Regions from separate parts of the Pelorhabdus rhamnosifermentans genome, predicted to be linked through region 3. Evidence: riboswitches for the same ligand, from Rfam matches in the RefSeq annotation. Region 3 holds a riboswitch; each other region holds the start of a gene.
The links. Region 3 has a riboswitch for S-adenosylmethionine ahead of Ga0466249_RS10615 (YezD family protein). Riboswitches for the same ligand answer to the same signal wherever they lie in the genome.

Region 1 (4,087 bases), on a different contig from region 3:
AATTTTTTCAAGAACAGCTTGCTGCTCAACTGTATAACAAGGTGGCGCAGCATCTTGCTGTGGCTTATGATAACTATTCCGTAAAACTTGGATTTCCTGCATCTCAATCAGTCCGGCTTGGACAAGCTTTTTGGCTGTAGCCAGTTGAATACCTTGCTGTTTCAATTCTTTCCATGAATAGCTATGCGCTTTAAGTAGCGTGAGAAGTTTTTGCTGCGCTGGTTTATGAGACAAGTCAACATCCTGAAGTTTGTCCAGGTCTAAACAAAGAGTAACTACCTTTTCCGTTTTAATTGAGGCCTTTTTGACTGTAAGAATTTTCACAGACACTAATCCTTTATCAATAAGCCCCTTTATGGCATTCCCTTTGCCTATCCCCTGTCGCTCCAAGTCTTTTTGAGTCACAAATTTCTGGCTGGCAATAAGCTGAAAAAGCTTTTGTTGTTCATCACCCAGTTCAGTTAGCAGCATAGATCTCTCTGAATCAGATAACTTTTCATTCAAAACATAGCCTGATTTGGATGTAATACCACTTTTACCCGGAATAAAGAGACGTAAAGCATCCGATAAGGAACATAAATAATAATCAGCAATAGCATGAGCTGTTGCAATCATGGCAGAATCAAACCAAGGGCTTTCATCTAAAGAGGATAAAATGAATTTTAACGAATCATGCTCTACTACCGTATCCTTAACATCCAAGACAAAACCCTCAACCCGCCTAGGTCCAAAGGGCACAACAACACGACACCCCACTGTCACCTTGAGATGTCCCGGAATTAAATAGGTAAAAGCCTTGTCAAGTGACTTTGCTGTAATATTCACAAATACTTCGGCTACCTTCGTCATACTTTCACCACTCAATAAAAAGTAAGGAGACTAAAAATAGCCTCCTTACTTAAAATAAATTACTTATTTTTATTTCGCCAAAAAATCATCGATCCCTGCTAAAAACTCCGTTTTGTCTGAAAAGCAGTTTGCATCTTGTTCATCAGGCAACCAATCATCATAACCTGTATCCATGGGAGATCGTTTGAAAAAACGCCTTATCTTGTGATTTCGTGGTGACGAAAAACGAACTTTCATGTTATCATCTCCTGTCAACAATAAGCAATTTTTACTACTCTTCGTACTTCAAAATCAATCATAAACGTGTTATTAGTATGACCGCACAAGAAGTTTTCTATCGAAAAAAAGTTTACAAACCTGCTTCCTGCCGAAGAATAGCCGCTTTATCTGTCTTCTCCCAAGGCAGATTTAGATCATTGCGACCAAAATGTCCATAAGCTGCTGTCTGACGATAAATAGGACGGCGCAAATCAAGCATTTTAATAATTCCTGCTGGACGCAAATCAAAATGTTTCTTCACAAGCGCTACAATAACAGCATCATCCACTTTACCTGTATCAAATGTTTCAACTAAAATAGAAACAGGCTGAGCAACACCAATGGCATAAGCAAGCTGAATTTCGCATTTATCAGCCAAACCACCTGCCACAATATTTTTAGCCACATAACGAGCAGCATAAGCACCACTGCGGTCTACCTTCGTTGGATCCTTGCCTGAAAAAGCACCGCCGCCATGACGAGCCATCCCGCCATAAGTATCAACAATAATTTTCCGGCCTGTCAGCCCACAATCCCCCTGAGGCCCCCCCACAACAAAACGGCCTGTTGGATTAATATAATATTTCGTATCATTATCAAGTAATTCACTCGGAACAATCGGTTTAATCACATGAGCAACAAGATCTTCCTCAATCGTTTTTAAGTCCACTTCAGGTCCGTGCTGAGTCGAAATAACAATGGTATCAATCCGTTTTGGCTTGCCATCAACATATTCCACAGTAACCTGTGTTTTACCATCCGGACGCAAATAAGGCAATTTATTTGACTTTCTTACCGATGATAACTGAAGAGAAAGTTTATGAGCCAAAGAAATCGGCAAAGGCATGAAATCATCTGTTTCATTTGTTGCATAACCAAACATCATGCCTTGGTCTCCTGCCCCAATAGCATCGATCTCCATTTCACCTTTTTTAGCTTCCAGGGCTTTATCAACTCCCATCGCAATATCGGCTGATTGCTCATCAATGGAAATTAACACGCCGCACGTGTCACCGTCAAACCCAAATTTTGCCCGCGTATAACCAATATCTTTAATTGTATTGCGCACAATTTTCGGTATATCGACATAACAATTTGTTGTAATTTCGCCAGCCACATGAACCTGCCCTGTTGTAATAAGAGTCTCACAAGCCACTCTGGCAAAGGGGTCCTGCCCAATTAAAGCATCTAAAATACTATCCGATATTTGATCAGCTATCTTATCGGGATGTCCTTCAGTAACTGATTCAGATGTAAAAAACTGCTGTCTATTTGCCATAATAAATCCCTCCTAAATCATCATTTGCATAACAAAAAGCTCCCACAACAAGGGGAGCGATTATTTCTCTCCCATCTCGCAAGAATCTCTCGCCGGAATTGGCACCGTTTTAGCCTAAACTAAATGGTTGCCGCAGTATCATCGGGCCAGTCCCTCCACCATCTCTTGATGAGTCGATATGTATTTTACCAATAAAATTGTATAGCAAATACCCAAAAAAATCAAGTCCTATTTGTAACTAATTCGCGAATATAGTCGAGAATACAACAAGCAAGCTTCTCCTTCGGCATTTGCGGCAAATCAACGATTTTTCCATCCCGAAAAAGAAGTTTGGCAATATTCGTGTCGACATTAAATCCAGCGCCAGGCGCTGTAACATCATTGGCCACAATCATATCTAAATTTTTCTCGTTCAATTTTTTCTTTGCATAATTCACAACATTTTGTGTCTCAGCAGCAAAACCAACAAGAAGCTGTCTTTCTTTAATTTGACCCAATTCCCGCAAAATATCCGGATTTTTTGTTAATTTTAAAATAAGCGTATCATCATTCTTTTTGATTTTTTGCATCTCAGCAACTTCAGGACGATAATCAGCCACAGCGGCCGCTTTCACAACAATATCACAGGAAAAAAAATTCTTCAGCACTTCCTCGCGCATTTCAGCAGCACTTTCCACTTTAACCACCGTAACATTCGGCGGATGGGAAAGTCCTGTTGCACCTGAAACAAGAATCACCTTTGCCCCGCGGCGTGCGGCTTGTGCTGCAATGGCGTAACCCATTTTCCCGCTTGAACGATTGCCGATATAACGGACAGGGTCAATGGCTTCCCTTGTACCGCCTGCTGTGACTAATAAATTTTTTCCTGCAAAATCATTCTCAGCAGCAACATGGTCGACGACAAAATTCACGATATCACAAGGATCTGGCAAACGCCCCACACCTTCAGTACCGCAAGCGAGTAGCCCGCGCGCAGGTTCTATAAACTGATAACCAAGCAATGTAAGTTCCTGGATATTTTTTTGCACAATCGGATTGCAATACATCTGTGTGTTCATGGCTGGTGCAAAAATCACCGGCGCTTTCGTCGCCATCACTGTCGTTGAAAGCATATCATCAGCAATACCATTCGCTATTTTCCCAATGATATTTGCTGTCGCCGGTGCAACTAAAAAGACATCAGCCATGGTTGCCAAAGCAATATGCTCAACATTCCACTGTTTCATTTCTCCCCACATGCTGACAACAACCGGGTTGGCACTCATTTCCTGGAAAGTCAGCGGCGTAACAAAACGAGCTGCCGATTCCGTCATAATAACATGAACAATAGCACCCATTTTACGTAATCTACTGACAATATCCACTGCCTTATAAACAGCGATCCCACCAGTCACTCCAAGGACAACCTGTTTACCTGCAAGTGACACTATTTTATGCCTGCTTTCGTGCGTTCATAACCAATCTTTGATTGAGCAATTTCTTCTAAAGCCATCGTTACAGGCTTACTTGATCTACATTCAACAAGTTGTTCCTCACCGTCCATAAGCTGGCGGGCCCGTTTGGCAGCAAGCACAACTAAAGTATATTTACTGTCTACCTTATTCACTAATCTATCTAATGATGGATAAATCATTAGAAATCCCCTCCTGCAGTAACCATTAATTTTTAACTATTTTTCATTTACAAGACTGCCGCATGTAC
Region 2 (4,087 bases), on a different contig from region 3:
TCACAGACATCTCTCCATTACAACTGATAACCATTAAGTTACACATTTATCGTTTATAAGTACTTCGCCAAAGGCCTGTTCATTTTCCTGTTGCAAAGAGAATGATTTCCTGTTATTTTCACATCGTTTCTTTGACTAAAGGTCCCCGCCATTTTTCCATGCCTTGTGATACGCTAAAAACTTGACTATAGCCTTGGGACATTAAAAATTTTACGGCCTGAAAACTTCGTCGGCCAGTCTGACAAATAACATAGACAGGACGCTCTCTTGGTACTTGGTCTATTCTTTCAGCAAGTTCATAAAAGGGAAGTGAAAGAGCGCCCAAAATATGGCCCGCATGATACTCGTCTGTTGTTCGTACATCCAGAATGAGTACCCTCGATTCGTGACAGGCAACTTCAACTTGATCTAAAGAAACCAGCGGAACCTGACTCAACCGAATATGCCGCGTAATACGCGTAATAAGTAAAACAATGATCAAGAAAATAATAATAACAAGCAGTTGTTCCATCACATACGTCACCTTCATGTTACTATCTTGTATCTATTTTTATTCGCCTATACAAAAAAAGTTGCTTGGTCTAGTGCAAACTCACCCCTGTTCATAAATCAATTAAAATAGTATTACGAAATTATTTTAGATAATAATTTATTTGCTTATACGGAAATTTTTGCCTTTCGTTTTTTTGTTATAAAAGTCATAAAAAAGCGACTTTATCACATGATGCAATAAAGTCGCTTATCTGCTTATCATTCTTTAGAAGGCTGGTACAACAGCTCCTTGATATTTATCTTGGATAAATTTCCTTACTTCATCAGAATTTAAGATTTTTGATAACTTTTGAATCTCCGGACGATTTTCGTCACCTTTCCGGATGGCTAAAATATTCACGTAAGGAGAATTCTTATCTTCAATAATAAGTGCATCCTTTGTTGGCACAAGCTTGGCCTCCAGAGCATAATTCGTGTTGATCACAGCGGCAGTCACATCATCCAAGGCCCGCGGCAAAAGTGGTGCTTCTAATTCACGAAACTTTAAATTTTTGGGGTTCTCGGCGATATCGCTTACTGTCGCTTTAATACCCACGCCCTCTTTCAGTTTAATCAGACCGGCTTTTTCCAGCAAAGCCAAAGCCCGTCCGGCATTTGTCGGATCACTCGGCACAGCAATCTCAGCACCCGAAGCAATGTCAGCAAGGTTTTTCACCTTTTTCGAATAAACACCCATGGGCTCAATGTGTACAGGAACCGTATAGGTCAATGGCAAATTATGCTCTGAAGCAAATTTCTCTAAATAAGGAATGTGTTGAAAAAAGTTAGCATCTAATTCCTTATCAGCTAATGCCGTATTGGGCTGAACATAATCACTAAACTCAACAATTTGTAAATCAATTCCTTCTTTTTCTAATAGCGGCTTCACAAAGTTTAGAATTTCCGCGTGAGGTACAGCCGTAGCCCCCACTTTGAGAACGGTTTTAGCCTGAGTCCCATTATTTGAATTATTTGCTGTATTACCGCCGCAGCCAGTTAATAGAAATACGAAAGATAAGACTAACGAAAAAATACCAATAAACTTTTTCATTATAAACACCCTTTCCAGTCATACTAATTTTAATGATAGAATAAACAAAGCTAAAGAATCCGTATTAAATAAAACAAACCCCCTTCCGAGGAAAGGGGTAAACGTTTAGTTGCGTTCCACTTTTCCCCTCATCTTCCAGAACAAAATTGTCCTGCTGGATTTAGCACCACCGCATTGCTGCAGGTTGCCGGGTGTCATTGGGCCAGTCCCTCGACCACTCTGGATAAGAGTCACAGTAATATTAAATTATCGTGTAACATTAAATTAATGTTATCATTTACTTTACAAAGCTGTCAATACTTTTTTATTTTTAAATTTTACCTATTTGGCGTTCAACAAGCCTTCCCATTTCGCTTGTTGTCACTTGCGTCATACCCGATTGAACTAAATCAATTGTACCATACCCTTCTTCAAGTACCTTATCTACAGCCGCCTCAATCAGGCAAGCTGCTGCTTCTTCCTTTAAAGAATAACGCAGTAAAAGCGCAGCAGAAAGAATTGTTCCCAGAGGATTGGCCAGACCACGGCCCGCAATATCCGGTGCCGAACCGTGAATAGGCTCGTAAAGCCCCGTACCGCTACCAATACTTGCCGAAGGCAACATGCCAATCGACCCGGCAATCACGGCCGCCTCATCACTTAAAATATCACCAAACAAATTATTTGTCACAATCACATCAAATTGCTTGGGCGCTAAAATCAGCTGCATGGCACAATTATCAACGTACAAGTGATTGACCTTAATCTCCGGTTCAGTTGCTGCCAATTTTTCAACTGTCCGTCTCCATAAACGTGACGTTGCCAAAACATTGGCCTTATCAACAGATGTCACCTTATTCCGACGCAACTTTGCCGCTCGAAAAGCAAACCGCGTAATCCGTTCTATTTCAGGCACACTGTAACTTTCCTTGTCAAATGCCTGTTCCACACCATCCTGCACAGCCCCTTCCTGCCGTTCACCATAATAAATGCCACCACTCAATTCCCGAACAATGAGAATATCCACACCTGTAACCTTTTCAGCCTTGAGGGGAGAACGTTCCGCAAGTATGGCAGGTACCCGAATGGGGCGTAAATTTGCATAAAGCTCCAATGACTGCCGTAACCCTAAAATGGCCTTTTCCGCCCGTAGTTCCGGCTCGACAGTATCCCATTGAGGTCCGCCCACAGCACCAAGCAGTACGGCATCAGCCTTGTGCGCTGCTGCCAGCGTCTCTTTAGGCAAGGGATGACCGACAGCATCAATGGCCGCACCTCCTGCTAGACAAGACGTAAACTCAGCCGATTTTCCATACTGCTTGAGTGCCGCTTGAAGTACGCGCTGCGCTTCAGCTACGATTTCCGGACCGATTCCATCGCCGCCAATGACTGCAACATCATAACTCATGATTCCGCCTCCTTGAGATATTCAATCAATCCACCGGCTGTAACAATTTTTTGAATAAATTCCGGCAGAGGTTCAGCCTGAAAAGTATCTCCGGTTGTCACATTATGAATCTGTCCAGCAGCTAAATCGATTTCCAGTTCGTCTCCGGCATGAATTTCCTTAACTTGAGTACCGATTTCCAGCATGGGAAGCCCAATATTAATGGCATTACGGTAAAAAATTCGTGCAAAGCTCTCCGCAATCACGCAAGGTACGCCACAACCTTTGATAGCAAGAGGCGCATGTTCCCGTGACGAACCGCAGCCAAAATTCCGACCTGCCACTAAAATATCGCCTGCTGCTACCTTTCCGGCAAAAGACGCATCAATATCTTCCATGCAATGTTTGGCCAATTCTCGTGGTTCAGCTGTCACTAAATAACGAGCAGGAATAATCACATCTGTATCTACATTATCTCCATAACGCCATACTTTTCCCGTTAACATACGAATACCTCCTCAGGACTTGCAATTTTACCCGCAATAGCACTTGCTGCCGCAACAGCCGGACCGGCCAGATAGATTTCACTATCAATATGTCCCATACGACCGCGGAAGTTGCGATTCGTTGTGGAAACAGCTTTTTCCCCCTTGGCAAGTATGCCCATATAGCCGCCAAGACAAGGACCGCAAGTAGGCGTACTCACAACAGCACCCGCCGTAATAAATATCTCAACATAACCTTTTTTCACTGCTTCTAAATAAACGGCCTGACTGCCTGGTATAATAATGGTTCGAACTTTCGGATGAACCTTTCTTCCTTGAAAAATCTCAGCCGCTTGCGCCAAGTCCTCAATCCGTCCGTTCGTACAGGAACCAATGACAACTTGGTCAATGGCCGTATCAGACAAATCGATAGCAGCTTTCACGTTTTCAGGTAAATGCGGCAAAGCAACAACAGGCCGTAATGCCGATAAATCCAGGGTAATCTGACGGTCATAGGCCGCCCCAACATCCGCCACAACCTTGTTCCACACCTTGTTCGTCCGGCCTGCCAGATACTTTTCCGTCTGCTCATCAACAGGAAAAATTCCATTTTTCGCCCCGGCTTCAATGGCCATGTTAGAAATAGTGAATCGA
Region 3 (4,087 bases):
ATCCACGAGAGAGTTCAGTAATTCTTTTTCATGCTGGCCGCGGGAGTCTGTTCCTTCAATATTGCTTTTATCGATAATAATGCGTACATCGACGCCGCGTTTTTTTGCATCCATCAGGGCGTTCATAATGGGCTGTGATGTAAAGCTATAAGCTTGAATTTGGATACTGTGCTTGGCCTTAGAAATTTCGTCTACGATCATCGCCGTAATGCCGCCGTGCGGTGAAAAGGCAACATCAATGGTTCCTGTAGCAGAGACGTTATGTACGCCTTTGACTTGCTCAGGCATGGAAGGGGGAGTTTGTTGGGCTGTTTTTGTCTGGGCTGATGTCAGCGGTTTTTGGCTGCAGCCAGCAAAAAAGCCAACTGAAAAGATGGCTAAAACGGCTATCGCTGTGATGAGATGTTTGTGAAAAGATTGCATGGTGTTCCTCCTTAAAATAAAAAATATACTAAATAAATACGATGAAAAGTCATTATACTCCTGCTAAAGGGAAAATTGTGCATCAGTGGTGTATGGAACATATGAAAATAAATGGTCAAAGGCTAAATATTGGAATTGACAAAAGCCTATGGATTGTGCTAAATTTATAACAAATGTTTATATTGTTAGTAGCTGATCAGAAAAACTGAAGGCTAATTATGTCTCTATCAAGGGATGTAGTTAGTCTTTTTTGTTATTTAAAGGAGAATTTATATGGAGATTGTGCAGCAGAAACTCATAAGGCTTAATGAATTACTGCAAAACTTTGAAAGTGTGGTAATTGGTTTTTCCGGCGGTGTGGACAGTACGTTCTTAGCTGCGGCTGCAGCCAAGATTTTAGGTGAGAAAGCCGTCGCTGTGACAGCCTATTCGCCTACATTGCCTGAAAGTGAAAAGCAAGAAACAGTGAAGTTTGCCAAACGAATAGGAATTCGTCATGTTCTTTTAGCTATTAATGAACTCGGTGATGAAAATTTTGTTGTAAATAATGCACAGCGCTGTTATTTTTGTAAAAAGACTCGTTTTAGTGAAATTGCTAGATGGGCGAACAACACGGGTTATGACTGGGTACTTGAAGGATCCAATGCTGATGATGCCGAGGATTTTCGGCCAGGAATGAAAGCTGTTGAAGAACTTAACAAAGTGGCTTCACCACTTCTTGAAGCGGGATTAACAAAAAACGAAATTCGTCAGTTGTCGAAAGAATGGGGACTTCCGACGTGGGATAAACCGAGTGCCGCTTGTTTATCATCCCGCGTAGCTTACGGAGAAAAAATAACGGCAGAACGACTGAGTCAAATTGAGCAGGCTGAGGAATTTATCAAAAGGATTTGTCCCGGTCAAGTCAGGGTCAGACATCATGGCAATTTGGCGCGGATTGAAGTAGATGCCAATCAGATTCACCAATTCAGTCAGATTGAAGTGCGACAAAAGGTTGTTGAACAGCTCAAAAACCTTGGTTTTACTTTTGTTACCTTAGATTTAACTGGTTATTATACAGGCAGCATGAATGCCGCACTCAAATAGTCCAGAGAAAATCGTTTATCCAGTTTAGTCAACTTTTATAGTAAGACTCTTATAAAGAGTGGTCGAGGGACTGGCCCGATGACACCCGGCAACCGGCGCTTGCGCAAGGTGCTAATTCCAACAGGATGATTCCTGGAAGATGAGAGAAGGTGGTTCTTACTAACCCTTTTTCTTATAAAAGGGTTATTTTTTTTACCTCTGTTTTTTTAAAATGATCGAGAGGGGAATGGAAATGTTGGCAAAAAAGCATTCAATTACGTCGGAGGCATTGGAGCAGATTATGGCTATTGTAAAAGATATTGGTCATGGCAATATTACGTTAATGACGCAGAATTTTCGTTTGATTCAAATTGAGCGAAATGAAAAGATCCGTCCGTGCGATTTGGAAACACTGGCCAAGCCGGAAAAAAATATCCGCAGAGGTTGCAATTATGCGGCTGCGAGGGCGGGTATTCTGGAGGCTTGTCAAGCCTTAGAGTTTGGTCAAGTGGTTATTGTCATTAAAGATGGGAAAATCGTCCAAATTGATCGCACGGAAAAACAACGATTTCCTTCACTTGTGGGTCTTAATGGTGATGGCATATAAGAGACAATGATTAATCATGAATTTGGTCCCCAGTTTAATGTGTCAAGCATTGCGCCGGTTTTGAATCAGGCAGTAAGGAACAATTGGAATCAGGTCACAGTATTGGCCTTTCGAAAAAACCAGAAAATTTTCTTGACGGAAAGATTGTAATGGTGTAAGATGATAAAAAAGCAAAAAGTTACTGACTTAGCTGATCAAAAAAATTGAAGGCTAAGCATGAGGATGGGATCCTATGCTTGGCCTTTTCTTTTACAATTGAATAGTCTTGATTTCTTATCTAGAGTGGTGGAGGGACTGGCCCGATGAAACCCGGCAACCGGTATTTATTTAAATATCACGGTGCCAATTCCTGCGATGTTCGCATTGAAAGATGAGAGAGGGTAGTAGTTCATAGAATAGCCTCTTTCAATTGAAAGAGGCTATTCTTTTTAAGAAGGGGTTGGAGCATATGCCAATAAACATACCAAATGATCTTCCGTCAACTGAAGTTTTGAACAATGAAAACATTTTTGTTATTAATGAGGAGCGGGCTTTTCATCAGGATATTCGGCCACTGAATATTATTATTTTAAACCTGATGCCTGACAAAATTACGACTGAAACGCAAATACTAAGGCTCTTAAGTAATTCGCCTTTACAAATCGACATTACATTGCTTTATCCAAAATCACATTCTTCCCGTAATACACCGAAGGCACATTTAGTCAAATATTATGAGCTATTCGAAGACATTCAAGACAAAAAATTCGATGGCATGATTATTACGGGTGCACCTGTTGAACAGATGAATTTTTCTGATGTCGATTATTGGCCAGAACTGATCCAGATTATGGAGTGGAGTCGACTGCATGTCTATTCGACTTTACATATCTGTTGGGCAGCTCAGGCCGGGCTATACTATCATTTTGGTATTCCGAAGTATTTGCTGCCAGAAAAAATATTTGGCGTTTTTCCTCATACAATCAACAAAAAAAATGTACGGTTGATGCGGGGATTTGATGATGTTTTCTTTGTTCCTCATTCGAGACATACAGAAGTTAAAAGGGAGGATATTGAAAAAGTTTCTGAACTAGAAATTTTGTCTGAGTCGAGTGAAGCAGGCGCTTATTTAGTGGCAACAAAAGGTGGCCGCCAAATTTTTGTGACAGGACATTCCGAATATGATCCTCTGACATTAAAAAGAGAGTATGACAGAGATGTATCTAACGGACTTCATATACATGTTCCGCAAAATTATTATCCTGGGGATGATCCTGCAAAACAACCGATTGTAAAGTGGAGGGGGCATGCGAACCTATTATTTTCAAACTGGCTTAATTATTACGTATATCAGGAAACACCATACAATTTAAATGAAATTGGCTAACAATTGAAAGGGAGAGAGTAAAATGAGTGAAAAAAAATTAAGTTTTGAAACATTACAAGTTCATGCCGGTCAGGTACCTGATCCAACAACAGGATCAAGAGCTGTTCCGATTTATCAGACAACATCTTATGTATTTAATGATGCTGAGCACGCTGCAAATCTCTTTCAGTTAAAAGAGAGTGGCAACGTTTATACACGCATTATGAACCCAACGACGGATGTGTTAGAAAAAAGAGTGGCCGAATTAGAGGGCGGCGTCGGTGCACTTGCCACAGCTTCTGGCTTATCTGCTATTTTGTATGCCATTTTGAATGTTGCCAATGCTGGTGATGAAATTGTTGCAGCAAGTACGTTATATGGCGGCACTTATGAATTGTTTACCGTAACCTTACAGAAAATCGGCATTCATGTTGTGCTAGTGAATCCTGATGATCCTGAAAACTTTAGAAAGGCCATTACGGAGAAAACTAAGGCCGTTTATGCCGAAACGATTGGCAATCCGCGTATCAATGTGCTTGATATTGAGGCTGTTGCGAACATTGCCCATGAAAATAAAATTCCTTTTATTATTGATAATACTTTTGGCACGCCCTACCTTGTAAGACCGATTGAATATGGTGCCGATA

Region 1: it holds a riboswitch for S-adenosylmethionine, as region 3 does, so the genes downstream of both, metK (methionine adenosyltransferase) here and Ga0466249_RS10615 (YezD family protein) in region 3, are expected to answer to the same signal.
Region 2: it holds a riboswitch for S-adenosylmethionine, as region 3 does, so the genes downstream of both, Ga0466249_RS16210 (MetQ/NlpA family ABC transporter substrate-binding protein) here and Ga0466249_RS10615 (YezD family protein) in region 3, are expected to answer to the same signal.

The regions. Positions count from the first base shown of each region.
Region 1 covers NZ_JAHGVE010000004.1:86,250-90,336, reverse strand. The annotation lists gene priA (primosomal protein N') at 1-849, opposite strand, end outside; gene Ga0466249_RS06515 (hypothetical protein) at 919-1,086, opposite strand; gene metK (methionine adenosyltransferase) at 1,199-2,386, opposite strand; SAM riboswitch class I at 2,455-2,561, opposite strand; gene coaBC (bifunctional phosphopantothenoylcysteine decarboxylase/phosphopantothenate--cysteine ligase CoaBC) at 2,608-3,813, opposite strand; gene rpoZ (DNA-directed RNA polymerase subunit omega) at 3,813-4,019, opposite strand; gene gmk (guanylate kinase) at 4,056-4,087, opposite strand, start outside.
Region 2 covers NZ_JAHGVE010000014.1:76,224-80,310, forward strand. The annotation lists gene Ga0466249_RS16200 (hypothetical protein) at 1-4, opposite strand, end outside; gene Ga0466249_RS16205 (rhodanese-like domain-containing protein) at 119-511, opposite strand; gene Ga0466249_RS16210 (MetQ/NlpA family ABC transporter substrate-binding protein) at 758-1,582, opposite strand; SAM riboswitch class I at 1,708-1,812, opposite strand; gene leuB (3-isopropylmalate dehydrogenase) at 1,893-2,969, opposite strand; gene leuD (3-isopropylmalate dehydratase small subunit) at 2,966-3,454, opposite strand; gene leuC (3-isopropylmalate dehydratase large subunit) at 3,448-4,087, opposite strand, start outside.
Region 3 covers NZ_JAHGVE010000007.1:185,050-189,136, forward strand. The annotation lists gene Ga0466249_RS10605 (phospholipase D family nuclease) at 1-423, opposite strand, end outside; gene larE (ATP-dependent sacrificial sulfur transferase LarE) at 697-1,509, shown strand; SAM riboswitch class I at 1,556-1,655, shown strand; gene Ga0466249_RS10615 (YezD family protein) at 1,742-2,095, shown strand; SAM riboswitch class I at 2,366-2,472, shown strand; gene metA (homoserine O-acetyltransferase MetA) at 2,544-3,461, shown strand; gene Ga0466249_RS10625 (homocysteine synthase) at 3,484-4,087, shown strand, end outside.